DNA from 2 places in the Halomonas sp. TP35 genome. Region 1 is predicted to be linked to the other one. Evidence: predicted binding sites of a transcription regulator. Region 1 holds the regulator's gene; the other holds the start of a gene.
The links. The regulator FliA, encoded in region 1, starts transcription of late flagellar genes. The targets are predictions, from matches to a motif close to CTAAAGTTNNNNNNNNNNCNGCCGATA.

Region 1 (24,928 bases):
GCCATGAAAGGTTTAAACCAACTGGTCTCTCAGCGTGGCTGGATGGGCGAGGTACGCATGAAGCTGCTTGCCGGGCCGGTGCTGATTTTAATGATTTTGGGCATGATGATCCTGCCCTTGCCGCCCTTTGCGCTGGATATGCTGTTCACCTTTAACATCGCCTTGGCCATCATGGTGTTGTTGGTCAGCATGTTTGCCGAAAAGCCTTTGGATTTTGCTGCGTTTCCTGCTGTTTTGCTATTTACCACGCTACTGCGTCTTTCGCTTAACGTCGCCTCAACGCGGGTAGTATTGATGGATGGCTACGCGGGCGGCGCATCGGCCGGTAAGGTCATCGAAGCGTTTGGTACCTTTCTGGTAGGGGGTAATTTTGCCGTTGGCTTAGTGGTCTTCTTGATATTGGTCATTATCAATTTTATGGTCATTACCAAGGGCGCCGGGCGAATTGCCGAAGTCGGCGCACGTTTTACGCTGGATGCAATGCCTGGCAAACAGATGGCCATTGATGCCGATTTAAATGCTGGCTTGATTGGTGAAGAAGAAGCCAAAAAGCGTCGTTCAGAAGTCGCCCAGGAAGCCGACTTTTATGGCTCGATGGACGGTGCCAGTAAGTTTGTACGCGGTGATGCCATGGCGGGCCTGGTTATCATGGTGGTGAATATTATCGGTGGCCTGTTGATTGGTATGATGCAGCACGATATGAGCTTCGCCGATGCGGGCCGTACTTATACGCTGCTAACGATTGGCGACGGCCTGGTCGCTCAGATTCCTGCACTGGTCATTTCCACCGCGGCCGGTGTGACGGTATCGCGCGTTAATACCGAGCAGGATGTTGGTCAGCAAATGATCAGCCAGCTGTTCGTGAACCCTCAGGTGATGATTCTGGCGGCCGCGGTTATGGGGCTGCTGGGCCTGGTGCCGGGCATGCCGAACTTTGTCTTTCTGTTTTTTACCGCACTGCTGGGTGGTTTGGCTTGGCTCTTGATGCGTCACAATCAGAAAGTCCAAGTGAAAGAGGAGATCGCTACAGAAGCACCCATTACCCAGGAAACCCCTGAGGCCAGCTGGGAAGATGTCCAACTGGTCGATACCCTTGGGCTTGAAGTGGGCCATCGTTTAATCCCACTGGTCGATGCCCGCCAAAAAGGCGAGCTTCTGGGGCGTATTAAAAGCGTGCGTAAAAAGTTTGCTCAGGAGGTCGGTTTCCTGCCTCCGGTGGTGCATATCCGCGACAACCTGGAACTGCCGCCTAATACCTATGTGCTTTCCATGAAAGGCGCTGAAATCGGTCGCGCCGAAGCGCAGACAGGCAAGTGGCTCGCCATTGACCCGGGGCAGGTCTCCGGGGAGCTGCAAGGGACTGCCACCCAGGACCCTGCCTTTGGTCTACCTGCGGTTTGGATCGACACCAATCAACGTGAGCACGCCCAGGTGTATGGCTATACCGTGGTCGATGCCAGTACCGTTATTGCGACGCACCTGAATCATTTGCTACATCGACATTCACCCGAAATGCTGGGCCGCCAGGAGGTCCAGAAGCTGCTCGACAAGCTGGGCGAAGAGCAGAAATCACTGGTAGAAGAAGTGGTGCCCAAGGCAATTTCTCTGACCATACTGCAGCGTATTTTGCAAAATCTGCTGGAAGAGGATGTGTCTATTCGTGACATGCGCACGATTCTGGACACTCTGGCAGAGTATGCCGGTCAGCAAAAAGATCCTAATGAGCTTACCGCGCTGGTGCGTATTGCATTAGGCCGGGCCATTACGCAGCAGTGGTTTGCCGGACAGGAAACCCTCAATGTGATGGGGCTGGATGCCCAGCTGGAGCAGGTACTGATACAGGCGATGAACGGGAATGGTGCGATGGAACCAGGCTTGGCTGAAACCTTGATGGATCAGGCACAGCAGGCTCTGGCGCAGCATGAAAGTAGCGGGGAAGCGCCGGTATTGGTGGTTCAGCACTCGCTACGTGGCGTGCTATCACGCTTTTTGCGCCGTCGTTTGCGCCATCTTGTGGTCATGTCACAAGCAGAAATTCCGGATGACCGCACGTTGCGTGTGACCACGACAGTGGGTGGCCGCTAACCATGACCGCAAGCAGCGAACGTGTCAGCTATGTGTACAAACAAAAGGTAAGACATGAGCGTTAGGCGTTTTACGGGAGCAAACAGTCGTGATGTCATGCGCCAGGTGCGTGAAACGCTGGGAGATGATGCGCTAATTTTGGCGAACCGCCGTACCGATGACGGCGTTGAAATCATGGCGATGGCCGATGAGGCCGTCGAGCCTGTCGAAGCCGCGTTAGAGGTAACCGCAAGTAAGGTAGAGCCCGTTACATCGACGGACCCTCTCCAGGCCATGAGTGAGCGCCTACTGCGTGAAATGCAAGATATGCGCGCGCTTTTAACTAACCAACAGGTAACTAGCCAGCAGGCGCCTCGGCCCGCCGAGTCGGTGCAACAAGCCTCCGATACGCGCGCGCGGCTTTCTCAGTTGTTGACGCGAGTTGGCTTTAGCGCCGAGCTTGGCGATGAAGTACTCGCGGGTCTGCCAGCATCATTGAAAGCGCTTGGCCCTGAAAGTGAGCAACCGCTTGATTGGTTGCGCCAGCAGCTGACAAGCAGGCTTCATGTGTTAAATGACGAGGCCAGTTTTTTCGACCAAACGGGCATCGTCGCCTTGGTCGGTCCTACCGGAATTGGCAAAACCACCACCACCGCAAAGCTTGCGGCGCGCTTTGTAATGCGACATGGCACACGCCCTGTCGCGCTGGTCACCACGGATAGCTTTCGTATCGGCGCCCATGAGCAGCTCAGGATTTACGCACGCCTGTTGGATACCCCCATGTACGCCCTTGATGCCGAGCAACCGGTCGATGATCTGTTGGGCCGCCTTCATGGCAAGCAGTGGGTCATGATTGATACGGTTGGGATGAGCCAGCGTGACCAGCGTGTTATTGATCAAATTGCTCATTTGCAGGGCGGAAGTTCCACAGTAAGGCTGGTACTGCTGTTGAACGCGGCTAGCCAGCCAGAAACTCTGGAAGAAGTCGTGCTGCGTTATCGTCAGGCCGCGCGGGCGGCAGGCGCTGAGCTTGATGACTGTATTATTACCAAGCAGGATGAAGCCGGCCGACTGGCCCCCGTGCTGGATATTGTTATACGCCACGGTATGCGCGTGCTGTTTAGCTCTCATGGGCAGCAAGTGCCCGAAGATATGAGCGTGGCGCTGCCGGATGCGCTGATCAACCAGGCGTTGGAAAGCCAGGCGAAGGCAGCGCCGCAGCCTGGCTTCACGGCACCGGTTAGCATGCCTCGCTGGTCGCGAGATGTGCTTGGTCAAGGGCGGAGGCTGTCCCTACTACTGACGCGGCTGCGCCAGCGATTGGCAGGCTTCACCACGCTGGAAGCCATGTGGGATGTTGGCGCTTTGCCGAGCGAGCTACAGAGCGCGCAGCTTACTCGTCTGTTGCCGCACGCGTTACCCGCCCCCGGTGTGGTGTGGGCGGCACGCCGTAACGAGCGTGGCTGTGATTGGTCGATGCCGGATATCAGCATGGACGAATGGGGCGCTTGGCATGCTGTTCCCATGCTTCAACATCGCCAACCTGCGGGTTGGCAGGCCAGGCTTGAGACACGAACGGAAACGGCGGGCGCCACGGCGCATCTATTGCCCGTGTTGCCTCCGGCAGAAACCGTGCAGTGGCTGAATGAGCAACAGCTGACTTGGGTCAGCCTTGTGACATCCGCACAGCGCGTATACTTTCATGGCGAGCGTTATGCGCTACGTGGACTATTTGAAGAAAGCACGCTCAGCCATCATGTCAGTGTGCGGTTTCGTGGCCAGTCCATGCAGTTATGGACCGCCTATGCCGAAGTGCAAAATGAGGCGGGCAGTGTACTGCTTGCGTGGTATGGGGAGGTTCGTGACCCCGAAAGTGCCAAGGTCGTTGCCCGGCGCTACTGGTTGACGCCGGCTCATTTAGGCGCCGATGTACTTTTCCAGCTGGTCATTCAACTGCAAAGTGAGGGTCTGGCAGCGCTCACCAAACGCGCGTTGCAGCAGTTTAAAGATGCCGATAGCGGGGCGGATCCAGAAGTACGTCTACTGTTAGCCAGCGGCGTCGCGTCAGTGGTAGGGCATTTGGATAACGCGGGTGATGATGAAGCGTCCAGTCTGCGCAGCGATCTACTCAGCCTATTGGGCGCGCGCCGAAAACGCCGCGATACGGCCATGCTGGATGCGTTGATGTACGCCTTTATGGCGCGCGACGCCATTCGCCAATTGGGCAGCGTTAGCCGAGAGGTGAGTGTATGAGCCAGGATCAGGCGGCGGGCTTGCGCCAATGGGCCGACAGTCAGCGTCAGAAGCAGGCACCCAGCCAGCTTGATGCGCCGTTGGCAAGTGATACTGAGGTGGTGAGCGAAACACCTGCGCCCGCGCCAAGTGCTGTTTCGCCCATCACTACGATTGACGAGCAGCCGGTCGCGAAAGCCCCTTCGCTACCTAAAAAGCCCTTGTATATTATTGGTTTGCCCGGGCAGGGCGCGCAGTCTGTCAAACAGGTTCAACACCGGCTGGCTCAATGGTCTGCGCTGGGCCGTCACTGGGCAGGATCACCTGACGATTGGGATATACAGGCTGTTAGCGTTAATGCGCCTGACCTTGCTCAGCTAAGCACAAAGCATGCGCGTTGGGCGCTCTGGATTAACAGCGATGCTGACGCATTTGCTGAGATGTACCGGCTACTTCGCCAGGCGCGTGACAATGGCGGGCCTCGCCGATTGCTGGCACTGCACGAGCCCTCTTTGTCGCGCCAAGGCTTGTTGGAAAACCTGCGTGAAGCCGCTAGCCACTATTTGGCCACCGATCTTCTGGTGTTGGCGCGCTGATAAGGAAATATTCGACATGTTAAGCAAGCTATTCAAGATGATGGGTGTTTGCGGGTTGATAGGGCTCATCAGTAGCGCTCAGGCGGCGGGCAGCTGGAGTACCTCGGTGCCTGGTGTGATGGTGGCCATGAGTGATCGAGAAACCCGTAGCCAGTCAATGACGCCACCCGATTCTGTACAGGTGCACAATCGGGTGATTGATCGGATACACTGGCAGCTTGAGACGCCGCCGGGCAGCGCTATCAACGCATGGCTATGCCACCCGGAGCAGTGTGTGGCTCTCTCGGGAGGGCGCGGAACGGTCACCGAGCTGGCGGGAAGGCAGGTAAGTGCTCCTTTGCAGTTTCGTTTTAAGTTACTGCCTGGACAGCGGCCAGTTCGCGTTCAGGGTCTGCAAGTCATTGTGAACTATCAGTAAAAGTTGTATAGCCGCGAGGCAAAAAGATGTACACAGCACAAGGCAGAATCAAGCAAGGCGAGCTATTCACACAATACATGCCACTGGTAAGACGTCACGCCTTAACACTGCAGGTCAGGTTGCCTGCAAGCATTGAACTTGATGATCTTATTCAGGCGGGCACGGTAGGGCTTTTAGAAGCACTGGGCCGTTTTGATGCCGCTCATGGTGCCAGCTTTGCGACGTTTGCCAGCCAGCGTATCCGTGGGGCGATGGTCGATGAACTGCGTACGCGGGATTGGTTGCCACGCAGCGTGCGCCGCGCTGCGCGCGCTGTGGACGACGCGGTCCGGCGGCTAGAGCAGCAGCTCGGACGCTCACCGGAAGAGAGTGAAATTGCCTTGGCGCTTGAGATGCCGCTGGGTGATTACCAACAGCTGCTTAACGACACCAATAGTGGCCAGCTATTGCCGTTTGAAGAGTTGGTTGCCGATGGTGGTGAGCCGGTAAGTTTTGATGTGAGCAACTTGCCGTTTGAAAAGCTGCTGGATGAGCAGCAGCGACAAACATTGATTGCTGCCATTGAGGCGTTGCCAGAGCGGGAGAAACTGCTCATGGCACTTTATTACCAGGAAGAGCTGAATTTAAAAGAAGTGGGCGCCGTGCTGGGCGTGACGGAGTCGCGCGTGTCTCAGCTGCATAGCCAAGCCATTAGCCGTCTGCGTGCCCGGTTGCATGATTCAGCCTAAACAACCGATACGTTAACTCACAATAACCGGCGAGGAGCCGTTGATGAATCCGTCCACGTTGATAGGTATATTCGCCAGTATGCTGCTGCTAGTAAGCGTGCTGTTCTTTACTGCGGAGTCCCCCGAAAGTTTTATCAATCTGCCGGGCCTGGCGATTGTTATAACCGGTACCCTGGCCGCTACTTTTATAAGCTATCCGCTAAAAGAGGTGTTACGCGTTGTACGCCTGGTAGGGCTTGTCTTTCGGCGTGAAAACACCTATATACGCGACGATATCAACGAGCTGGTCGCCATGTCCCGGCTATGGTTTAAAGGCGATGTGCGTGCAGTCGAAAACGAGTTGGAGCATACGCGCAATCCGTTTTTACGTACCGGTATTCAGTTAGTCATTGCCAATACCAAAGAAGATGAGATCTTCGACATGCTGCGTTGGCGGATTGCCCGGCTCAAGGCTCGCGAGCACGCAGAAGCCCAGATTTTTCGCACCATGGCGACCTACGCGCCAGCGTTTGGCATGATTGGCACGCTGGTGGGATTGGTTAATATGCTGGAAGTCATGGATGCTGGTGACCTGGATGTCATTGGCCCCCGTATGGCGGTGGCGCTGCTCACCACCTTCTACGGTATCTTGCTGGCGAACCTGGTGTTTAAACCCATCGCGGTTAAGCTAGAACGACGTACTGAAGAGCGCCTGATTACCATGAACATGGTGCTGGAAGGTATTTCATTGATCACCAAGCGCCGCCTGCCCTCTTTTATTGAGGAAACGCTCAATTCATTTATCGCCAACTATAACGATGAGATTCGCGATGCCACTATAAAGCCCCGGCCTGATACACCAAGCGCGACTGCAAAGGGCTAAGACGATGCTGGATAGCAATACGCGCCATGCGCTGGAGCTTCCCGCCGGGCAGGGTGAAAGCGATGAGAGCTGGCTGACCAGTTACCTGGACGTGCTCACCCTACTGATTACGCTGTTTGTCTTGTTGCTAGCCTTGGCTCCCCCCGGTGGTAATGAAGCACTTAAGGGCGAGAAGGCGTCCATGGCCAGCGTGATTAGCTCACTGCCCTTGGCAACGCTTGCCACCGGCATTCACCCACGTCATAGCGGGTTACAGCCCCAAATGGCGGCATTGGATATTCCTGGCGTCAGCGTATCGCAGGGCCAGGAGGGCGTAACGCTACGCATTGATGATAGCCTTTTATTTCCCAGTGGTGAGGCAGTGCTCACCTCTCTAGGCCAGGATGTGATAGAAAGCCTTATTAATGTGTTAGCGGCCTTTGATGGTCAGGTTTCCGTTGAAGGACACACTGACAATCTTCCTATTGCGACTACTCGGTTTCCTTCCAACTGGGAGCTTTCCGCCGGACGTGCGATTGCCGTTATGCGCCATCTGGAAGGTCAGGGCATCGCTATTTCTCGCATGCGGGCCGTTGGTTATGCGGATACTCAGCCTATGGAAAGCAACGCAACGCCTGAAGGGCGAGCTGCTAACCGGCGCGTTGAACTGTTGTTACGACAACAGCCAGAAGAGTGAATGGATTACTAAAGGCTGGGTTTGTGTCTAAACCTGGCCGCGCTGATGGGACTCTCACGCCAATCGGTAACGCTTACCCAACTGCTGGGGAAGCGTTTAATCCAGCGGCTTTCAGGGCGACGCGGTTTCACATAGCGTTTGCATGCGCTCAATCGCTTGATGGGCGCCTTCAAGCTGAAACGTCATGTACCAGGGGGGCTGTTCGCCTCGATCAAACCCCAGGAAAAGTTGCTCACCTTGCTCCATCTGGCGCATTAGCGTCTGCATATCAGCAAGATAAAAGTGTACGTAAAAGCCGTTATCGCCTCGCTCGGTGATGAACTCTGCCATGGTATCTACCGCGGGCTGCTCATCGATACGCAGTCGGGTCGGCACCAGATTGACGGTTTTACTTTCGCCTTGCTGCTCCTCCAGCGTGACACGCACTTCAAGCCACGGTAAATCACACACGTTTTGGGTGGCATTCAGGCTGAGTGTCGCGTCGGAATAGCTATGGGTTTCAACGGCGCGAAAGTGGTGCTCGTTACCCAGCGTTAATGTCATTGATTGCCACTGGCCGTGCGACTGTATGTCCTCCATATTAAAGTTCGCCGCCTGTGTTAACGGTGCAATAAGTAGAAGGGTGGCGCTTGCCAAGGCTGTTGAATAGGGTGTCATGTCAGCACATCAAGGTTGGGTCAGAAAAGCCCAGCGTTTATGACGGGTTTGCCCGCAGCAAAGGCGCCGGGTGCTTTCTATAAATCACTACCGCCGTGGTAGTGGTCTCTAGGCAGAAAGTTCGAATAATGGCCTAACGTCGTCATTAAGATAACAGTCATCAAACTCGCCGACTGCCGCCAGTGCTTGAAGATCAGGAATCGTAACGTTGTGACGATCACGAAATACCAGACCTTCTTCGCTCAGCAAGCTAAAGGTGCGGCTAACATGCACAGGGCTTAAGCCCAGAATGTCAGCAAGCTGCTCTTGAGAGAGGGGAAGTCGAAACTGCCCGTCGGTATGGCTATTGGTCTGGCGCAGTCTCAAATACATTTCGTACAGGAAGTGCGCTGTTTTTTGCCGAGCGCTGCGTCGGGCAAGCGTTACTAATCGCTCGGTGAGCAGTGCCTGGTGACGGCTGGTGATCGCAAATACCACCGAGGTTAGTGGCACTGACTGACGAAATACTTCAAGCAGGCGTTTGTGAGGAAAATGGCATATTACGCCATCTGTAATCATGCGAACACTTTCCAGACGTTGCGAAAACGCGAATTCACGCAGGCCAATAATATCGCCAGGCAAATAAATTTCCAGAATCTGTCGATCACCGTTTTCAAGGTGGCGATAGGAATAGGCCCAGCCACTTTTCAAGGTACAAAATTCGCCAGCCGGATCACCGAGTTCCCACAGAAGTGAACCCGCTTTGATATCAGTAGGGCTCTCTTCCAGGGAGACTAACAGGGCTTTCTCTGCCGTGCTTAATGAGCAGTAGTGGCTGAAGTGGTGAAGAATGCAGCTTTGATCTTCGCTCACAGCTTGAACTCCATGAGTATTGCCTAACAAATATCAAGTTATTTGGCGAATGACGATAAGCAATTAATCGCTTACTGCACTGCCCGATGACCTTGATACAGGGGGCGAGTCGGCTAAATTATGGCATAAAAGCAAGCCCAGGGTGGGCGAATGCCCACCCTGAAACGCCAGATTACGAAGCGGCGCGGTTGCCGCGTTCAAGTAGCGGAGAGAGAAAGCGTCCGGTATGTGAGGCGTGTTGCTTGACGATCTGTTCAGGCGTGCCTTCGGCGATGATTTGCCCGCCGCCGGAACCGCCTTCGGGGCCCAGGTCGACAATCCAGTCAGCCGTCTTGATCACATCCAGGTTGTGCTCGATGACCACGATGGTATTGCCGTGGTCGCGCAAACGATGCAATACGGTCAATAGCTGACGAATATCTTCAAAGTGAAGCCCGGTCGTAGGTTCATCCAGGATGTACAGCGTCTTGCCGGTGTCACGTTTGGCAAGCTCACGGGCAAGCTTGACCCGCTGCGCCTCGCCACCTGAAAGAGTGGTGGCGCTCTGGCCCAAGCGGATGTAGGAAAGCCCTACATCCAGTAACGTTTGCAGGCGGCGCGCGATCGCCGGTACCGGGCTAAAGAACTCAAGCGCATCCTCAACCGTCATCTCCAACACTTCGTGGATCGTTTTACCCTTGTAGTGGATATCCAGCGTCTCGCGGTTATAGCGCTTGCCTTTACAAACGTCGCAGGGGACGTAGATATCCGGCAAAAAGTGCATCTCGACCTTGATCATGCCTTCGCCCTGGCACGCCTCACAGCGGCCACCCTTAACGTTGAAGCTAAAGCGGCCTGGCTTGTAGCCACGCGAGCGAGCTTCCTGGGTGCCGGCAAACAGCTCACGGATAGGTGTGAAAATGCCGGTATAGGTGGCGGGGTTGGAGCGTGGTGTGCGGCCAATTGGGCTTTGATCAATATCGATCACTTTATCAAGCTGGTCGAGCCCTTCGATTTTCTCGTAAGGCGCCGCCGTCAACGTTGTTGCGCGATTAAGCTCCCGCGCGGCAATCGGCATTAGCGTGCCGTTGATCAGTGTGGATTTACCCGACCCTGACACGCCGGTAATTGCAATGAACAGCCCCAGTGGCAGGCTGAGCGTTACATCCTGCAGGTTATTGCCAGTGGCACCGCGTAGCACCAGCTGTTTTTCGGGATTGCCGGGAATGCGGTAGGGCGGCACGCTGATCTCGCGGGTCCCCGTCAGGTACTGGCCGGTCAGCGAGTTGGGGTTGTCCATAACGTCCTGAGGCGTGCCTTGGGCGACAATCTCTCCACCGTGCACACCGGCGCCTGGGCCAATGTCCAGTACATGGTCAGCGGCGCGAATGGCATCTTCGTCATGCTCTACCACAATCACGGTATTGCCCAAGTCGCGCAGGCGCTCCAGGGTTTTCAATAGCCGGTCGTTGTCGCGCTGGTGTAAGCCTATTGAGGGTTCATCAAGAATGTACATGACGCCCACCAACCCCGCGCCAATCTGGCTTGCCAAGCGAATCCGCTGGGCTTCGCCGCCGGAAAGGGTGTCGGCGCTACGCTCAAGATTCAGGTAATCAAGCCCCACGTTAACCAGAAACTCCAGGCGGACCTGGATCTCGTTAACAATCTTGTCGGCAATTTCGCCTTTGCGGCCAGGCAGGCTAAGCGTTGCAAAGTAGCGCTGCGCCTCGCCAATCGGTGTGCGCACGACGTCGGCGATATTTCGGTCATCCACAAACACATGACGCGACTCTTTGCGCAGGCGCGTACCGTTACACGTGGCGCAGGGCTGCATGGCAATGTACTTGGCCAGGTCTTCGCGCACCATGTTGGACTCGGTTTCCCGATAACGGCGCTGCATATTGGGCAGAACACCCTCAAAGGCATGCTCGCGAGTGACCTTGCGCCCTCGGTCGCCTACATAGGCAAAGGGAATCTGTTCATCACCGCTGCCGCTAAGAATGATGTCACGTTCGTGACGCGCCAAATCTTTCCAGGGCGTTTCCAGCTCAAACTGATAGTGCTTGGCGAGCGCTTGTAACTGAGTGAAATAATAAATATTGCGCCGATCCCAGCCTTTAATCACGCCTTCTGCTAACGAGAGCTCAGGATGGCTAATCAGCTTTTCAGGGTCGAAATACTGCTGTATGCCTAAACCATCACAGGTCGGACAGGCACCTGCGGGGTTATTGAACGAGAACATGCGAGGTTCAAGTTCTGACAAGGAATAGCCGCAGACCGGGCAGGCAAAGCGTGATGAGAACGTCATGTCTTCCTGCTCGCCGTCCATAAAATGAATCATGGCGGTGCCATCGGCGAGATTGATGGCCGTCTCAAAAGATTCTGCCAGGCGTTGGGCGATATCGTCGCGCACTTTAAAACGATCAACCACGACGCTGATATCGTGTTTTTTACGTTTATCCAGCGGTGCTATATCGTCAAGTTCCAGCACTTGGCCGTCGATTAACGCACGCACAAACCCTTGGGCACGTAGCTCGGCAAGCAGCTGTAAGTGTTCTCCCTTGCGGCCTTTTACCACAGGCGCCAACAGCATCAGCTTGGTACCCTCGGCCAGATTCATTACCTGGTCGACCATCTGCGAAATGGTTTGGGCTTCAAGCTCTTCGCCGTGCTCCGGGCAGCGTGGGGTGCCCGCGCGGGCAAACAGCAAGCGCAGGTAGTCGTAAATTTCGGTGATGGTGCCCACGGTTGAGCGCGGGTTGTGAGAGGTGGATTTCTGCTCAATGGAGATTGCAGGCGAAAGCCCCTCGATGTGATCCACATCAGGCTTTTCCATTATCGACAGGAACTGGCGCGCATAGGTAGAGAGCGACTCCACATAGCGCCGCTGCCCTTCGGCATAAAGCGTATCGAACGCTAGCGACGATTTTCCCGAACCTGATAGGCCGGTAATCACAATCAGCTTGTCGCGGGGCAGTTCCACATCGATCTGCTTGAGGTTGTGGGTGCGTGCACCCCTGACCAGAATGCTGTCCATCAACACCTCGACTCGCGCGGCAAAAAAGTAATTATACGTTTGCCACCCCCCTCTCGGCAAAAGCGCTTTGTTATCCGTTAACGCAGGACGGCGTTTCCAGCGTGGTTGCAAACCGCTAGAATGGGGGGTTATCCGAGAAAATTACCTTATCCACCATACACAAGGGCATTATGCGCAAGGTTTCTGCACTGCTAATGGCCTCTGAGCGTCGTGCAATCAGCGGCTTGGCTGGGCTTTATGCGTCTCGTATGTTGGGGCTTTTCATGGTGTTGCCGGTACTGGCACTCTATGCCGATGCGCTTGAAGGGTCGACACCCTTGCTGGTGGGCTTTGCATTAGGTGTTTACGGGCTTACCCAAGCTGTACTGCAAATCCCCTTTGGTTTGCTGTCAGACCGCATTGGGCGTAAACGGGTTATCGCCTTTGGGCTGCTTGTTTTCGCCATAGGCAGTGTGGTGGCCGCGATGGCCGACTCCATCGGTGGGGTTATTATTGGGCGAGCCTTGCAGGGCGGCGGCGCGGTGGCGGCGGCCATCATGGCACTGCTTGCCGACCAAACGCGCGAACAGGTTCGTACGGCGGCAATGGCAACCATTGGGCTGTCGATTGGCATCTCGTTTGGAATTGCCATGGTCGTGGGGCCTTGGCTTGCTTCTTGGGCGGGGCTTTCCGGCGTGTTCTGGTTTACGGCGCTGCTAACGCTTTTAGGGCTAGTCGTTCTGTGGCGCTGGGTGCCGCCCGCTCCTCGGCGGCTGCGCCACCGTGATGTGGGGATGGATCGTCAGCAGGTTAAAAGTGTGATCACGCGCCCTGATCTGTGGCGTCTGGATCTGTCGATTTTTACACTACATCTGGTGCTGATGGCTATTTTTGTCGCGGTGCCCTTTCGGTTGCAGGAAGCCGGCATACCGCTGGCGCGCCACGGTTTGGCGTATTTGGGCATTATGGGGCTTTCATTTGTCGCCATGGTGCCGCTCATGATAGTGGCCGAGAAAAAGCAGCAGATTAAAGTCGTATGCCTGTTGGCTATTGGCGCCATTACGGTAAGCCTGGGCGGGCTTGGGTCGCCGTTCTCCCATGGCCACTGGCTGTTTGTTGGGCTATTTATTTTCTTTACCGGTTTTAATCTGCTGGAGGCGACGCTGCCATCAATGCTCAGTAAGCTTGCTCCCGCTGGCGCTAAAGGCACCGCCATGGGCGTGTACTCTACAAGCCAGTTTTTAGGGGCTTTTCTGGGCGGTACGCTGGGGGGACTATTGGCGAATGTGTGGGGCCTTGATGCCGTTTTTATCGGCTGTGCGGCACTGGCTCTGCTATGGTGGCTTGCGATGTGGAAAATGCCCTCACCACCGCCGCTCTCCAGCGAGGTGGTGGACTTAAATGATGCGCCGCCAGATACGCTGGATGTATTGATGGAACGGCTGGCAGATGTTGTGGGCGTCGAAGATGTCATGGTGGTGCCCGAAGAACATCTGGTCTATTTAAAAGTGAATCGTCAGCAGCTTGATAGGGCGGCACTGGCCAGGCTGATTCCCCCCAAATCCTAGTGCGGCTGGCTGCCAGCCGCAGGCAATAATCAGTGACACCGGCAATGTAGGCATGATCGCGTCGATGTTTATCTATACGTAACACAATGGAAGGAGCGCCTTATGGCTCGCGGTATCAACAAAGTGATTCTGATCGGTAACCTCGGGCAAGACCCTGAGATGCGCTTTACGCCCAGCGGTACGGCAGTGGCCAACTTGAATCTGGCCACCTCTGATACGTGGATGGACCGCCAAAGCGGCCAGCGCCAAGAGCGTACGGAGTGGCACCGGATCGTGCTGTTTAATAAAACGGCTGAAATTGCCCAGCAGTATCTGAAAAAAGGCTCCAAGGTCTATATCGAAGGGCGCTTGCAAACCCGTAAATGGCAGGATCAAAACGGCCAGGACCGTTACAGCACTGAAATCGTTGCCAACGATATGCAGATGCTGGATGGGCGTACTGGCGACTTCCAAGGCGGCAGCGCACCGCAGAATAATTACGCTGGCAACCAGGGCGGTATGGCTCAAGGCGCGGCGCCTCAAGGGGGATACCCCCAGCAAGGCGGTGCTCCACAGGGCAATAACTTTGGTGGCCAAGGGAGTGGCCATAACAACCCGGGCAACCTGGGACAGGGCAACCCCCAGCAGGGCGGCCAGCCGGCTCCTCGCCCCCAACCTGCGCCGCAGCAGGGCCAGCCGCCCGCCCACCAGGGAAATGCTGCCCCTCAGCAAGGCCAACAGAACAGCAACTATGGCGCGCCTGATCCGGGCAGCTTTGACGATTTCGACGACGAAATCCCGTTCTAAAGCGGCCGATCAAGCCCATTACGCTATGTTCGTTGATAGAAGGGGTCTGTCTTGAAACTGCTAATACTGAATTCCGGACACTGCTTAAGTTTGGCACTGGCCCGGGAAGTAAGCCGTCGTGCGGATATGGAGCTGGTGATTGAGCAGGACACCACCATAACGGCGGCGCAGTTACACGAGATTGCCCCGGATGCGGTGGTTATTCCACCGCTGGCGCAGCCGCTGAACATGACACCCGCCGAGGTAGGCGCACATGCCGATGCGGTTGACCGCTGCCTGGAGGCATGTCTTGCGCAGTCGGTGCCGCTGGTGTGGTGTGTTTCAGACCAGCTCTATGAGGATGGCTTTGATGAGCCTATCGACGAGCACGTAGTACCTACTCCGCGTGATGAGTGTTTGCGGCGCCTGGTTGCCACTGGTGACCGTATTCGGGCAGCGCACCATCGCCATCTGATCATTCGTCTGGGCCCCTTGTTTGCGCTTGAAGGTAGCCACGCCTGGTTGAATGAAATGCTGGATAGCCTGGTGACAGGGCAAAGTGTGCGGGCCGCAGAAGATATCGTGTGCTGCCCAACGTCAGTCGATGCGGTCGCTATGGCACTGGTAGGTATGCTTCAGCAGCAGGCGTGTGGCGCCAACGCGTGGGGGGCCTATCATTTGGCAGGCACTGAACCTGTCAGTGTGTTTACGTTTAGCTCCATGGTGCGTACTCAGTTGGCAACGCATCTGGAAGGCCGCGGTGAGCAAATTGAGCTTGGCGAAGTCACGGCCCTTAATCATCATCACGATGCAAAACTGCGGCGTGTTTTAAATTGTCGCCGGGTATTGGATGTCTTTGGTGTGCATCAAAAGCCGTGGCGGTTAGAGGTGGGGCGTATGCTGGATGCTTGGTGTTTAACGCGTGATGGCCAGCAAGACGCTAGTACAGGAGAGTCCGTTTGACCAATGTGGTTCGTAGCCTGGTGTTTTATGCCGGGTACTTTCTTGCCATGCTGATTATTGGCGTGCTGTTTCTACCCATCGCCCCTTTTTTACCGTTGGCAGGCCGATACCGGCTGTTGAACCTGTATAACCACTTTTTAGTGGCCTGGTTTCAACTAGCCTGTGGGGTTCGCTACGATATTCAGGGGCGCGAGCGTATTCCGGATGGGCCTTGTGTGATTCAGGCGAACCATCAGTGCGAGTGGGAAACGGTTTTTCTTCAAGTCATGAAACCGCCGGTATGCACGGTGCTTAAGCAAGAGCTTCTGCATATCCCGATTTTTGGCTGGGGGCTGCGTCTGCTAAAACCGATTAGCCTGGACCGCTCCAAACCCGCGCGTGCCTTGAAACAGGTGCTAACTCAAGGTGTGGAGCGGCTAGGAACGGGTCTTTCAGTGCTGATTTTCCCGGAAGGAACGCGAGTCGACCCCGGTGTGCGTAAGCGCTATAACAAGAGCGGCAGCGTGGTGGCTTGCCGCGCAGGCGTGCCGGTGCTACCGATCGCACATAATGCAGGCGAACGCTGGCCAGGGCGCCACTGGGTGAAGCAGCCTGGGGTGCTGCGGGTACGCATTGGCCCGCCAATTGAGACCGAGGGGCGTACACCCGATGAGGTGCTGGCCGACGTTGAAGCCTGGATAGAGGCGCAGTTGCAGGAGATTTCAGAGGTGCCGCGCCCGTCGACTAGCCAAAGATCCTGAGCCGATACAGGGCGGATAGCTCGCAATGAATAACGGCAAACGCTAACAGCAAAAACGGCGCCTTGATAAGGCGCCGTTTTTATTACTACTACAACGACTCAGCCGTTATAGCGCTGAAATACCAGGCAGGCGTTAGTGCCGCCAAAACCAAAGCTATTCGACAGGATGCGTTCAAGCGCCACACCGTCACGCCGTGTTGTCACAATATCAAAGCCGTCTGCCTGCTCGTCGAGGTGTTCAACATTGGCAGAGGCGGCAACAAAGTTGTGTTGCATCATCAGCAGTGAATAGATGGCTTCCTGAACACCGGTAGCGCCCAGTGAGTGGCCCGTAAGCGACTTGGTTGAGCTCATCGCAGGCGTGGAGTTACCAAACACGGTACGTACCGCTTTTAGCTCAGCTACATCGCCAACAGGCGTTGAGGTGCCGTGAGTGTTGATATAGTCAATATCCCCACTGACCGTGGCCATTGCCTGATGCATGCAGCGTACCGCGCCTTCGCCGGAAGGAGCGACCATGTCATGGCCGTCAGAGGTGGCGCCATAGCCTACCAACTCACCATATATTTTAGCGCCGCGGGCCTTGGCATGCTCCAGCTCTTCTAATACCAGCATGCCGCCGCCGCCAGCGATAACAAAGCCGTCGCGTGCCTGATCGTAGGGGCGTGAGGCTTTTTCAGGCGTATCATTGTAATGGGTAGAGAGCGCTCCCATGGCATCAAACAGGCACGAGAGGGTCCAGTGCTCCTCTTCACCGCCGCCGGCAAAAACCACGTCTTGCTTACCGAGCTGAATCTGCTCCATCGCGCTGCCGATACAGTGTGCCGAGGTGGCACAGGCAGATGAGATTGAGTAGTTCACGCCTTTTATTTTAAACGGAGTAGCTAAACAGGCTGAGACCGTGCTGCCCATTGTGCGGGTAACGCGATAAGGGCCAACGCGGCGCAAGCCTTTCTCGCGCATGGCGTCAGCAGCTTCGACCTGATTAGCGCTAGAGGCGCCGCCAGAGCCTGCAATAAGGCCGGTACGCTCGTTGGAGACCTGTTCTTCGGAAAGCCCTGAGTCTTCAATGGCCTGGGCCATGGACACATAGGCATACGCCGCAGCATCGCCCATAAAGCGGCGCAGTTTACGATCGATAAGGGTGTCAAGATCGATATCGACACTGCCCGCGACATGGCTACGAAAGCCACGCTCAGCGTACTCATCCTTGAAACGAATACCGCTGCGCCCGTTTTGGAGCGAGTCCAGGACCTGTTGCTGGTCGTTGCCTAAGCACGACACAATGCCAAGGCCGGTGACTACCACTCGTCGCATGGGAGCCTCCTGTTAGAAATTCGCAGTAGAGGTGAATAGGCCAACGCGTAAATCATTAGCCTGATATATATCGCGTCCGTCGACCGAAACGGTGCCATCAGCAATGCCCAAAATAAGTCGACGGGTAATAATACGCTTTATATTAATACGGTAAGTTACTTTTTTCGCATTTGGCATGATCTGGCCACTGAATTTTACCTCGCCACAGCCAAGCGCGCGCCCACGCCCCGGGTGACCCAGCCAACCCAGGTAGAAACCCACTAACTGCCACATGGCATCCAGGCCCAGGCAGCCGGGCATCACCGGATCACCTGGAAAGTGGCAGTCAAAAAACCACAGGTCAGGAGAGATATCCAGCTCGGCGATCAGCTCGCCTTTGCCGTACTCACCGCCTTCTTCATGAATGTGTGCGATACGGTCGAGCATTAGCATGTTGGGAGCTGGCAGCTGCGCATTACCAGGTCCAAATAGCTCGCCGCGTGAGCAGGCCAGCAGTTCTTCGCGATCAAAGGAATGTTGCTTGGTCACTGAATCGTTCCGAGTTTCAAAATGATTGTTGGCCGCGTGCGGCACCTATAGCCGAGTCGTAGCACCGGAGCATAGCACGGAAGTGCAGTGTCGAGACACGGCCCGCAAGGCCTAGCTAGTCTACTTCCCGAAACAGACGAATGCACGTAAGTCACTACTTATCACGTACATCGAACGTTTTTTTATTAAGTAATAGAGGTTTTAAGGTAAGCTTTTACGTCCCATCGGCATCAGTGAGTTGGCTTGGATAAACGGCTTATTAACGTTATATGCGTTATTCAAGCATTTGGCCCAGGGGCATAATGGGTATGCTGCTAGAAAATTATATTTATTTAATTAGTGTTAGTTTCCAGTGACAGGATATAGCGAATCGCCATGTGGCTACCAATTTCTCTTAATCGACCGTTGGTTTGGGTAGCATTAGCGGCGCTGCCAGCTTGTATCTGGTTGACCGATGCGATGTTACGCATGGTAGCTGTGAGCCTGGTTATTTTTGGGTTGTGGGATGTATGGCGCCAGGTGCGCCAGCAGCGCCAGCGTTATCGACTGTCCCAAAGTGCGATTAACCTGGCAAGCGATGCAATAGCGGTCTGTGATGCCGATAACCGGGTCATGGCCGTTAATCCAGCCTTTACAGAAATTACCGGCTACAACAGCCAGGAAATAGTTGGCCGCAAGCTGGAAACACTGGCGGCTCCTCGTCACGATAAAGCGTTTTATCAAAACTTCTGGAGTACTCTAAAAGCGACAGGGTGCTGGGAGGGGGAAATGTGGAATCGCCGCAAGCACGGTGATGAGTATCCTGAATGGTTAAAAGTACGCGCGATTACCGATAAGCAGGGCAATATTAGTCACTTTATTAGCCTGTTCACCGATATCTCGGTGCAAAAAGCCCGCGAACATGATTTGCGGCGTATCGGATACGAAGACCCGCTAACGGGCTTGCCCAACCGTCGCCGTCTTCACGACTTAATGACATCTCGCTTGCGCCATTTACGCGCAGGCGAGAGTCTGGATATTGCCTTGATTGATATCGATGGTTTGAAGTCGGTTAACGACAGCCTGGGTGTCGAGCAAGGCGACCGCCTGCTGGCGCGTTTTGCCCAGCGGCTTGCAGGCTACGTCGCGGGTAGCGTGGTCGGGCGTTTGGGTGGCGATGAATTCATGGTTATCCGTACCACCACGTTTGATGATCACGACCCATGGATTGCATCACTGCGTGAGCATATGTGTCGGCCTTTTGAAGTGAGTGATCACCTGCTGCGTTTGGGCATTACCATTGGAAGCTGTCGTGCTCCAGAAGATGGGCGTGATTCGGGGGTACTTTTTCAGCGTTTGGAGTCGGCGCTTTATAGCGCCAAACGATTAGGCCGTAACCATAGCCTGCGTTTCCGGCCGGCGCTGGATAAGCAGGATAATCCGCAGCTTGCTCTGGTCAGCGACCTGCGTGCCGCGCTGATATCTGGCGATCAACTTGAGCTACATTATCAAACCCAGCACCACCCCGGCACCGGTGAGTTGTTGGGTATGGAAGCGCTATTACGCTGGCGGCATCCCTTGGATGGCATGATTTCACCGGGCGACTTTATCCCATTGGCCGAACGCCATGGGTTAATGGCAGAACTGGGAAGCTGGGTAATTGAAAAGGCTTGCGCCCAGCAGGCCCATTGGCAACACAGCGACATGCCAAAATTGATCATCTGGATCAATATTTCCGCGCTGCAGCTTTTCCAGGGCGATTTGGAAACGCAGTTAAACACGTGCTTAAAGCGCTACCAACTGAAGCCTTCACAGATTGGTTTGGAGCTAACCGAATCGGTGCTGCTGGATGAACGTGCAGGCGATATGGGGCCCCGATTAAAAGCTCTAAGTGATCAGGGCTACGCCATTGCCATCGATGACTTCGGAACCGGCTACTCGTCGCTTGGTTATCTTAAGCGGCTGCCGGTCGATAAAATCAAGCTGGATCGTGCGTTTATCCGCGAACTGCCCAATAGCAAAGCGGACGCCGCTATCGTCAAAGCGGTTCTCGCGATGGCCGCAGGTATGGGGCTTGAAGTCGTCGCCGAAGGGGTCGAAACCTTAGAGCAGTGCCTGTTTCTGGTGAATGCGGGCTGCACTATCGTACAAGGCTTCTATTTCGCCAGGCCGTTGCCTGCCGCTGAGCTGGAACAGCGCTGGGCACCGCCTCTCCTTGCAGCGGCAGCGGTCTAGCCGTCTAGCTATTTGGAAAGGGCTTTAAAGGCATCTAACGCCCGCTGACGGGCTGCCTTATGATCAACGATGGGCTCAGGGTAATCCAGCTGGGTAAGCATATCGTGCGGCGGCGCATGACGCGCCTTGGCAGGCAATTTGCCAAGCTCAGGGAGCCAGTGAGCAATAAACTCCCCGTCTGGGTCAAAGCGTTTGGATTGGGTGGTAGGGTTAAAGATTCGAAAATAAGGCGCCGAGTCGGTGCCTGTTGACGCCGCCCATTGCCAGCCACCGTTATTAGCGCAAAACTCACCATCTACCAGGTGGCGCATAAAAAACGCCTCGCCGCGTCGCCAATCGATCAGCAAATGCTTACTTAAGAACATCGCTGCCACCATGCGTAGCCGGTTATGCATCCATCCCGTGGCGACCAACTGGCGCATCGCGGCATCCACCAGCGGGTAGCCTGTGCGCCCTTCACACCAGGCGTTAAAACCTTCGCGATCATCGCGCCAGGCAAGCTTTAGGGTATGCTCCTGGAACGGTTGATGGCGGCATACCTCGGGAAAGCCTACCGCAACGTGCTGATAAAACTCACGCCAGATAAGCTCGTTGACCCATGTGGTAAGCCCGGCATCGCCATCGGCCAAGTGTCCGCTGTTCTCGCTCATCACCGCTTGCATGCACTGGCGGTACGAAATCATCCCCAGCGCGAGGTAAGGTGAAAGCTCGCTGGTACCGCGTACGCTTGGAAGGTCGCGCTGCTGGCGGTAGTGGCGGCCACGAAAACGTAAAAACCGTGCCAGGTAGTCACCCGCTATCTCCGCTCCAGCAGGCCATTCTTGATGATCGACCGGTGTGTCATCGAGCCTAGGGAGGCCCGGTAATGTATCGCTTTTAATCGATAAACGCTGTTGAGGTTCTGGCGTATTGCGCAAAGCCAGCTGTTCAGCACGGATCTGCTTATGCCACGCCTTGGAAAAAGGCGTAAAAACACCGTAATAGTCGCCTTTTCCGGTTAGCAGCGTGCCGGGTGCGAACGCCACGCTATCATGATACCCATGAGCCGTAATGCCGGCTTCTTTAAAGGCGCCCAACACCGCGTTATCGCGCTGTTGTTCGTTTAACGGGTATTGGTAGTTAAAGTGCAGCTGTTTAACCGAGTACTCGTGGGCAATGTCGAGGAGCGCCTTGGGCGCCTCTCGATAGTGGTCGATGTCGCGATGCAAGAGAGGAATGTTAAGCCCGTTAAGGGCATCTTTAATGGCCGCTACACCGCGCGCCCAAAAGTCGATCTTGTTAGCACCATGATCGTGGGATTGCCACTGGGCCACGCTGCGAAGAAAGACGGCAATCACCGGGCCTTTAGCCGCTGCAGCGGCCAAGGCTGTGTTGTCATGAATGCGCAGATCGCTACGTAACCAAACTAATTGAACGTCCATGTTGCCTCCGGCGCGGTGAAAGCCCATCTCAAAAACCATCTCCGTGCGGCCATTCATCTAACGACATTTAAAGTCCATCGCTGGCACGAGGTGTTAAATGGTCTATAAAACGCCAGACTCACGTAGCAATGGGCGCAGTCGTGCAATGGCTTGGGGGAGCTCGTCACCTAGCGTATGCACGGGGCTGTCACGCAGCTCGCTATCACGCAGCCGAGCGACTTCACCGCAGATACCCAGTGGAACGCTAAGCGCCTCGGCTGCATTGGGTAGCGCCGTATGAATATAACTATCGCTTTCTCGCTGGCCGCTCGTTAGCAGCACCATTGAGGCATGTAGCCGTGTCACCGCTTGGGGCAATGCTTCAAGAGGCAGCGTGTGATCAAACATCTGTATACGGTAACCCTGTTCACTGGCCATCAAGGCGACCATTAATACCCATAGAGGGCCTTGATCGTCGGGCATGGCAGTCAGCAGCAATAAAGGCCCACGCGTGGCCTGGTTCGCGTAATGAAGGCGTGTGCCCACTTGACTACGTAAAAAGGCTTCAAGTGTCCGCCGTGCCAAAATGTCTGGCTGAATCGTCCACTTGGCTTCCAGTGCCAGGATGACCGGCTGCCAGAGCTCGCTAACTGCTGTGCTTAGCGGGTACAGGGCCAGGCTCTGATAATAAAGCGCCTCAAGCCTGGGTAAGTCGAGTGCTTCTATCGCCAACTGCAGCTGCTGACGCTGGCTAATCCAGTCGCCAGCATTGGGCGTGGGGGCTTCTACCGTTTCTGGCTGGTCAAGCAGGTCAACGACTTGGCTAACGGGAACGCCACGGTTGAGCCACTGCAAAATACGTTCAATGCGGGTGATATCATCCTGGGCGTATAAGCGATGCCCTTTAGGAGTACGTTTAGGGCGAATCAAACCGTAGCGACGCTCCCAAGCGCGCAGGGTGACCGAATTCACACCCGTTAAACGGGAGACTTCCCGGATCGGATAGAGCGGAGTGTCGGGTGGGTGGGTCGCCTTGATACTCATGGGCGCCTGTGCCTCTTGGTCGTCTGAAGCCGCAGGATACAAAAGGCTATTTGCATTCTCTGGGGCAAAAATGATTCACAATCCATGTTGTGTCGCTTGAATAAACATAAAAATAACGCGCTATCGTAGCTCTCTTTGTACAACTTGTCGCTATCAGGTACAACCTTTGTCTTTACAGGAGGTCTTGGTGAAACGTCACGTCGGGCCTAAGTGTGTGATGTTACTGGGCTGGCTGACTTATTATGTTCCTATAACCAAGGGTTATATTGCTGTCAACTTCTACATAGATACTACCAAAGCTATTCTTGAGAATGTTTAAGTGCGATTAGTGTATAGGTAGTGTGCTTAACGCTACATTAGTGAGTAGTAAACCAGCCTGAATGTTTGCCGTGCTGGGAATGGCCTGCTATGCCTGATGAAGAAGCAAGCGCGTGGCTAGCGCGTATTTGCGCGGCGTCACAATAGGAGCAACACCATGCGTATATTAGTCACCGGAGGCAGCGGTTTTGTCGGGAAACGCCTTTGTGAAACGTTGCAAGGCCAAGGACATACCGTACAAGTGGTATCAAGAGACCCGCAGAAAGCGCGTAAGCAGCTGCCTCGCGAGTGCGATATTCGCGACAGCGTGCTTGACTTTTTAGAGGCGCCGCCCGAGGCAATCGTTAACCTGGCCGGTGAGTCGATTGCTGCCAAACGGTGGAGTGATGCGCAAAAAGAGACGCTTATTCAGTCACGCACCCATATGACTCACCAGCTCGTTACGCTATGTGAAGAGCTTCAGGCCAATGGGCAGGCTGTGCCCAACGTCATGGTAAGTGGCTCGGCCATGGGGTACTACGGTGATCAAGGTAAGCGTGTCGTTACCGAAGACACCGCAGCGCACGATGAATTTGCCCACCGGCTATGCGTTAAGTGGGAGGCGGCCGCAAAGCCTGTTGAAGCGCTCGGCGTACGTTTGGCGCTTCTGCGAACGGGGCTGGTGCTGGATGCAGGAGGTGGAGCACTCCAGAAAATGCTGCCACCGTTTAAGCTAGGGCTAGGTGGACGTTTTGGCAGTGGCGAGCAGTATATGCCCTGGATTCATCGCGAGGATCTGGTGGATGCGATTGTGTTCCTGCTGGAAAAAGAGGACCTTAATGGCGCCTTTAACGGCAGTGCGCCGCACCCAGCCACTAATGCCGAGTTTTCCAAAACGCTAGCCAAACGGCTTAACCGCCCGGCCATATTTCCCGTGCCTGCCTTTGTCTTAAAAGCAGGCTTGGGGGAAATGTCTCGGCTGCTGCTAACCGGGGCTGACATGCGCCCGGCGCGCCTTATCGAGGCGGGGTTTGAATTTCAGTACCCGACACTCGATAAGGCGCTGGCAGAGATCTTAAGGCGAGATTGAGCGCTTAGGCGTTGGGGTCAACGGTAATCACGACCCGAACGGAGTCCAGCCGCAGGCGAGTATTTTCTATAGCCTCGCTCAGCGCCTGGCGCTCCTGCTTCAGGGCATCCAGCTCTTCAGCGCGTACCGAGGGGTTATGCTCGGCTAGCGCTGTTAGGCGGGCAAGCTCGGCATCCAGCTGGGCGCGCATGCGCGTTTCAGCGGCCTCTACAATGCTGGGCAGCTCACGTTCTGCCTCGCCTTCGCCCTGAATAAGCAGCTCACGTAACTGGTCGTGGCGGCTTTTAATTAGATCCCGCGCTAGCGATTTATTGACCTTTTGCAGGTTTTTGCCAAGCCCCGTGAACGAGATTTTGCTGGTCAGGTTAGCACCTGATTCATCCAGCAGAACGCGTACGGCGGTGGGCGGCAAGAAGCGGTTAAGGTGCAGTGACTTCGGCGCCGGGCAGTGGGTGCGGAAGACAAGCTCCGCCATTAATCGCCCGCTAGGGATAGCCGTGTGACGCAGCAGTGCCAGGGCCGTGTTGCCCATGGTGCCGTCCAGAATGCGCTCCATCATTTCGCGCAGCAGCGGATGCTCCCACGAAAGGCGTTGAATATCATCCCGCGCAAGCGCTTGGGCACGGCTATAGGTCGCAGTAAAGCCCTCTTCGCCTTTCACCAGACCAGGCAATCCGTCCAGCATATGCTGGCTAGGCTGCAAGTGAAGAAGCCCTTTGCCGATCTCCTGGCTGTCCACGCCAAATACATCCAGCGCCCGCTCTACATAACGTGGGAGTGCGGTATCTTCATCCAACTCGCGTACAGCGCTAATCACTTCTTGGGCGCGTGCTGGCCTACAGGCGTTAAGTTCCAGCAAGCGGTTGCGCCCGGCATCACGTTCGGCCAGCTTGGCGGTAAACATTTCCCGTGTTTCAACGATG
Region 2 (5,704 bases), on a different contig from region 1:
CGCCCTTGCGGGAGTGTTCGTTCTGCACTGCAGACCTCGATGGAACGTTTGTGTATCTCGCCCCTGCGGGAATGATCGCCCCGGCCCCGTGTCGGGGCGATATGGTAAGGTATCTCCCTTTTGGTTTAGGCGCTCATCGCTGTTATGCATCCCGTCCTCACGTACCTCACCCATCAGCTGCCCAAGCGCCCTGGGTTCCAGCATAACCCTGTACAGGTCGCGTACGCGCAGGCCTTAATCGACGGTGTACGGCAACAAGGCAAGATGCACTTTGTCGAAGGGGATACGGGCATCGGCAAAACGCTGGCGTATCAGCTGGTGTTGGCGGATTGGGTCGCCAAAGGGAGACAAAAAGAGCGCCGGGCAGTGATTTCAACACACTCGCGTGCGCTGCAGCGTCAGCTGCTTCAGCCTGACAACCTCGCTATCGTGCGTGACTATTTAGAAAACGCAGGCTTACCGCCGCTGACCTTTGAGCTGCGTATGGGGCGGGAAAATTACGTCAGCCCGGAGCGCCTGGCCTTGCAGTTAGGGGCGATACGCTTAGAAGACGCGGCCAACGACCGACAACTCTCGCTAGAAAAGCGTCATCTTGCTCGCTGGGCACTAGAAAGTGACGGCTGCCTGCTCGACCTAGACCCCGCGAGCCTGCCTGAAGGCTGGCAAATGTCAGATATCGCTTTACGCCATCATGACCCCTTGCCAGACGCGCTTGACGCCCACTTAAACGCCGCGCAAACCAGCGACATCCTAGTGATCAACCACGCTTTATTGGTGGTTGACTTGATCACCAAAGGCCGCATCACCCAGGCGGAATCGCCCTATGTGCTGCTGCTCGATGAAGCGGAGCACTACCCTGAACTGGCAGAAGAAATGCTTAGCCAGCGGATTTCGCTGCAAGCCACCACACGGCTGTTACGCCAGCTGAATCAAACCGCACTGGCGACGCAATGGGAAGCGCTTGAAACCCAGCTAACGGATCAGGCGCGTGCAGGCACTGCCCATAATGTGTCGGTGAGTGAGAGTGAAACGCTGCAAGTGGCCATTAGGGCGCTATTGAAAAAGCGGTTGCGGGAAACCGCTCACGATGCCTGGCTATGGCGAGAGTGGCAGCAGCTACGCCATAGTGCAGAGCAAGTGGCCGTTAGGTTACGCGAAGCCAGTCGCTACTTGATTCTGGATTACTCACCGGTGCGTGGCTTGCCCCGCGTGGTGGCTCACTCGCCAAGTGCGGCATCCAGTTTGCGCAATGGGATAGGCGACCGCAGCACGTTGCTCACGTCAGCTACGCTATCGGATCTTGACCATGCGCCGGGGGAAGCGCCGCAGTTTCGCTATATGCGTAGCCGGCTGCAGGTACCCGTCAGCAGTAAACGCAGCGGTATCGAAACCAGCTTTCAGGCACGCCAATTTGGCGAGCTGCGCTTTCGGTTACCCCAAGGGCTTCCCCACCCGATTCAACGGCTTCCTGAAGGCGGGCACAGCCTGTCGTTAGCCTATGCTCAGCAGGTGCTCCCCTTCTTGCTGGATCAGCCAGGGCGCACGCTCGTGCTGTGTGCCAGCTATGCCGATGTAGAGGTACTCGCCAACGAGTGGCCAGCCGAGGCGCAGCACCGGCTAGTCGCGCACCGGGCAGGGCAAGGGTTAGGCGAGTTAGTGGCCCATCTAGATGACGATGCCATTTTGTTAACGCCAGCAGGGTGGGAGGGCTTATCGCCTAGTCGGCAAGGGAACACGGCCTTTTGGTCGCACCTAGTGGTATTGCGCAACCCGCGCCCAGCGCGCAGCGCGGTAGAACAGCGCTTGGTAGGGCAAATGCTGCAGCGTAAAGGCATGAGTGAAGAGCAGGCCACCCGCATAGCCACGGGCATGCTGTATCGCAAAAGCACCGTGCGTACCCTGCATAAGCTGCGCCAAGGGTTAGGCCGGGCGATTCGTCACCCAGAAGACCAAGTGCTGGTCACCTTATTAGAGCCGCGCATTCCGCGCCCATCGGGGGCACTCCCACAGCCTGGCATGCGGCAAAGCAGTGCGCTGCTCGGGGCCATTCCGTCTCGTTTTCGGTTGGCCTGGCAGCAGGCAGAAGAACCGCTCATCAACCAACGAACCGAAGCCCTTTCCCAGCCCACCGCCTTAACGGCGCTGCTGTAGATAGCTAATTGATAGGCAAATAAAAACCGCAGCCCTGCTATCATCCTGATGGCAAAAGCTGCGGCTACAGAGTTTGTAAACGACACGATAAGCCTAAGCAGTCCTGCCACCTTTAGCAAGAAAACAATTTTTTACACAGAACTTTAGACAGAACGCTAAAGTTTTCATCGCGTTGTGTCGATAAACATAAACAACGGCATAAAAAAGCCGTCACCAACGGCCCTCAGGTGAGCACGCGAGCAACGCTGCACTGAGAGCTTGTAAACGACACAGTAGGAGATCGCACCATGTCAGTGATCAATACCAATATTACCTCCATGATTGGCCAGCAGAACCTAAACAAGAGCCAAAATGCTTTAACCACAAGCATGGAAAGGCTTTCTTCAGGTCTGCGCATCAACAGCGCCAAGGATGATGCGGCAGGGCAGGCCATCGCCAACCGCATGACCGCTCAGATCACCGGTCTTAACCAAGCTAGCCGTAACGCTAACGACGGTATTTCCATTGCTCAGACCGCTGAAGGTTCTTTGAACCAGATCAACGATAACCTGCAGCGCATCCGTGAGTTGACCGTTCAAGCACAAAACGGCACCAACTCCGAGTCAGATCTTGGTTCCATCCAAGATGAAGTTAACCAGCGTCTTAGCGAAATCAACCGTATCTCAGAAGAGACCGACTTCAACGGCGTAAAAGTACTTTCTGAAGATATTAGCTCTATCTCTATTCAAGTGGGCGCTAACGATGGCGAATCAATCAGTGTTAATTTGAGAACCATCAACCAAACAGAACTTTCACTTGATGGCTTTGACTTAACAAATACGCTTCGTGGTGTGTCTGCGGGCGAAGATGATTTTACGGAAAATAAAGTTAATTTTGGTGATACGGCCTTCCAAGCTGATGCAGAGACAGTCGCACTCACAGAGTATGATGCTTCAGCCACAGCTATTGGCACTGTAGAGTTTAGTGGTACTGATGTTAAAGGTAGTGCCACTTGGGAGCTTCAAGATTTTGATGGCCAGAGATATGCAGTAAATACAGATGACAATAAAGTTTATACATTAGAAGACGCAACCGTTTCCGGTACCGACGTGAATGTTTCTCTTGGCGAAGAGTTAACGGGTGATCTTGCTCGTTCAGGTGACGGTCGAGGCTCTTCGTTTGACTTTACCAATGGTACAGCTACTTCTGATTACAGCGTTGTTAAAGATAACGCTGACCAAATGTACGTACGTGAAGTAGCTGATAACGGCGACATTACCTATAACGCATTGACCACTACTGCTGTAGAAGCCGACGGCAACGGTGTCGTTGAAATCGATCTTACCGATAATGCAGTAGTTGCTACTGCCGCATCGGACATGGGCTCTTTTACAACTGATCCCATGAAGCAGCTCGACGAAGCGCTGGCCAACGTTGATGGCTTGCGTTCAGAGCTGGGTGCCGTGCAAAACCGTTTTGAGGATGCAATTACCAACCTCGACACTAACAGCACTAACCTGTCTTCTGCCCGTTCGCGCATCGAAGATGCTGACTACGCTACAGAAGTGGCCAACATGACCCGCGCGCAGATTCTGCAGCAGGCCGGTACTTCTGTACTGGCACAGGCCAATCAGATCCCGCAGAACGTTCTTTCTCTGCTGGGTTAATGGTAGCCTGAGTGGCAACGCCACTGAAGGGTTGAATGAACCGCCTCCAGAGATGGAGGCGGTTTTTTGATACAGCGGCCTCAATAAACAAGCGCAAAGCCACCTGCGCAGTAGTAAACCCGCATCAGAACGTTGGTAACTCCCCCAGGTTATCCCGCTTGGTGTCGTTCCTTTCGGTTGTCAGATACTCATCATCAATCAGATAAACCGCTGCACCCTGTTGCCATCTCTCATTCGTTTTCGTCCTTGTCTGAAATGTTACTTTACCGAGGCGAATGAGATCCGCCACGAAGGCCCGCGAAACAGTTCGGGGTGCGCCTACTTTCCCTTGTTTTTCCTCTCGCACTTTAACAAACGTGATGCAGAAATCTGCCATATTTATCTCTCCCACGTTGATGGCGGCTTGCCAACAATGAATGTGGAGGCGTAGTGGCCTATTCCAAATAGTACTTAGCATAGAGCGGTTGGCAGTCATACTATGGTGGACCTGAATGCGGGGCATCGCGGACGATTCCGGGTAATGCCGTAAAGCAGCAGCGAGAACACACGATGAAAATGCTAGGCTGCGCCCAATCGCACTGACGTAGCAGGGCTTAAAGCAGCACTATAGTCCTAATTTAAGTTGGTCATCTTTCTGAAACAAAAAGCGCACCTTGGCCACGCGTCGTCCGGCCTTGATCGGCTCCCACTCGATTTTCCAATTGTCCTTCTCTTGAAGCTCTTTCACCGCAGGTTCGATGATGCGGCGGCGGATGTTGTTGAAGTTTTCCTTCTGCTTCTTGGTAGCATCCATCGCCGTGGCGAAATCCTCAATGGTGTACTCAGCCCATCCGTTACCTTCTTTACCTTCAAAGCGCTTCAACAGCTCCAGGAGCCGCCAGGAGTAAATGGAACGCAGCGCTGATGCCTGCTGCAGCTGATAGCTGGTGAATTGCTTACGCAGCCCCGTTAGGTATGGCAGCAACTTGGGCCACCAATACAGCTCCACCCACCCCTCGCCCTGCTGGTAGTGAATCTGCCCTACCCAGCGCATCGTCACCACAGTCGGCTCTAAGGGCTTGCCACGTCGCTTGTGAGCTATCTCATAGAAGGTGATCGAGCGGCTGTAGAGCTGCTTACTGGCATCCTTCAATGCTTCATAAGCCGTTCGGCGGTCGACACCAAACTCATCGGCATACTCGTCAGCAGAGATACGTGTGGTGGGCATATCGCCTACCTTCCGCGGTTTATAGCTGTTGAGCTTTGAAGCGGCCATAGCGACTAGCCGCTTCTCGGCCAATGTCAGGCCGTGCCCAGCCCGCACCAGAGCATTGTGCTGGGTGACCCAACGCTCACCCGCAGGGCGCTCTGCGCTATCCGCATCGTAGTTAATTGCTGCATTCTGCGCTGCTGGTTTCTTTGCCATATACGTCATTTCCCAGGCTATTACGTCTCAAATCAATATGACGTTTTTATATAATTGCGTCAAGAGCATATCAAGACGCTTTAACCCGGAAAGTGGCGTAATTGGTGGCAAGCCTGTGGATAACGCCCGGAAAAAGACGCAATAGTGGGGGTGAAAGACGCATTAAACCCGGAAAATGACGCATTTCCGTACTAGAAGTCTTTGTTTTAAAAAGAGAATCCCGCTATAAACAAGAAAAAACAAGAGAAAAACCAAGCAGCAAGCATATAGCGCCCACACACTGCCGACGATTCTGTACGAATCCGTTAGGCAGCAGCGGGGCATAATTTTGTTCGTTGCTGAGGCGCTCTCTATGAGCAGCCAGAATCTGGGCACTCACTCACAATATTAATCAGCTGAGGATAGCTTTATTTACAATCACACCTTGTTTAGCAAAAGTGTTCTCAATATCACTCGCATCCATTACGTTACATGCCACCTCGATATCTAACTCAACCCCTTT

Region 2: a site for FliA is predicted at 2,308-2,334, ahead of ACT3RU_RS17470 (flagellin N-terminal helical domain-containing protein). Genes of this name have one in related genera too.

What each region holds. Positions count from the first base shown of each region.
Region 1 is NZ_JBQSUZ010000006.1:43,796-68,723, forward strand. Features, by position in the region: gene flhB (flagellar biosynthesis protein FlhB) at 1-7, shown strand, start outside; gene flhA (flagellar biosynthesis protein FlhA) at 4-2,085, shown strand; gene flhF (flagellar biosynthesis GTPase FlhF) at 2,140-4,317, shown strand; gene ACT3RU_RS09165 (hypothetical protein) at 4,314-4,892, shown strand; gene ACT3RU_RS09170 (flagellar protein FlhE) at 4,909-5,310, shown strand; gene ACT3RU_RS09175 (RNA polymerase sigma factor FliA) at 5,337-6,038, shown strand; gene ACT3RU_RS09180 (motility protein A) at 6,082-6,900, shown strand; gene ACT3RU_RS09185 (OmpA/MotB family protein) at 6,905-7,576, shown strand; gene ACT3RU_RS09190 (hypothetical protein) at 7,688-8,233, opposite strand; gene ACT3RU_RS09195 (Crp/Fnr family transcriptional regulator) at 8,342-9,085, opposite strand; gene uvrA (excinuclease ABC subunit UvrA) at 9,258-12,101, opposite strand; gene ACT3RU_RS09205 (MFS transporter) at 12,272-13,648, shown strand; gene ACT3RU_RS09210 (single-stranded DNA-binding protein) at 13,751-14,434, shown strand; gene ACT3RU_RS09215 (sugar nucleotide-binding protein) at 14,486-15,376, shown strand; gene ACT3RU_RS09220 (lysophospholipid acyltransferase family protein) at 15,373-16,116, shown strand; gene fabB (beta-ketoacyl-ACP synthase I) at 16,215-17,432, opposite strand; gene fabA (3-hydroxyacyl-[acyl-carrier-protein] dehydratase FabA) at 17,445-17,960, opposite strand; gene ACT3RU_RS09235 (hypothetical protein) at 18,293-18,430, opposite strand; gene ACT3RU_RS09240 (putative bifunctional diguanylate cyclase/phosphodiesterase) at 18,429-20,174, shown strand; gene phrB (deoxyribodipyrimidine photo-lyase) at 20,183-21,595, opposite strand; gene ACT3RU_RS09250 (MerR family transcriptional regulator) at 21,698-22,618, opposite strand; gene ACT3RU_RS09255 (TIGR01777 family oxidoreductase) at 23,094-24,005, shown strand; gene rapA (RNA polymerase-associated protein RapA) at 24,010-24,928, opposite strand, start outside.
Region 2 is NZ_JBQSUZ010000026.1:1,441-7,144, reverse strand. Features, by position in the region: gene ACT3RU_RS17475 (helicase C-terminal domain-containing protein) at 145-2,151, shown strand; gene ACT3RU_RS17470 (flagellin N-terminal helical domain-containing protein) at 2,439-3,797, shown strand; gene ACT3RU_RS17465 (DUF3892 domain-containing protein) at 3,922-4,173, opposite strand; gene ACT3RU_RS17460 (replication initiation protein) at 4,402-5,202, opposite strand; gene ACT3RU_RS17455 (hypothetical protein) at 5,594-5,704, opposite strand, start outside.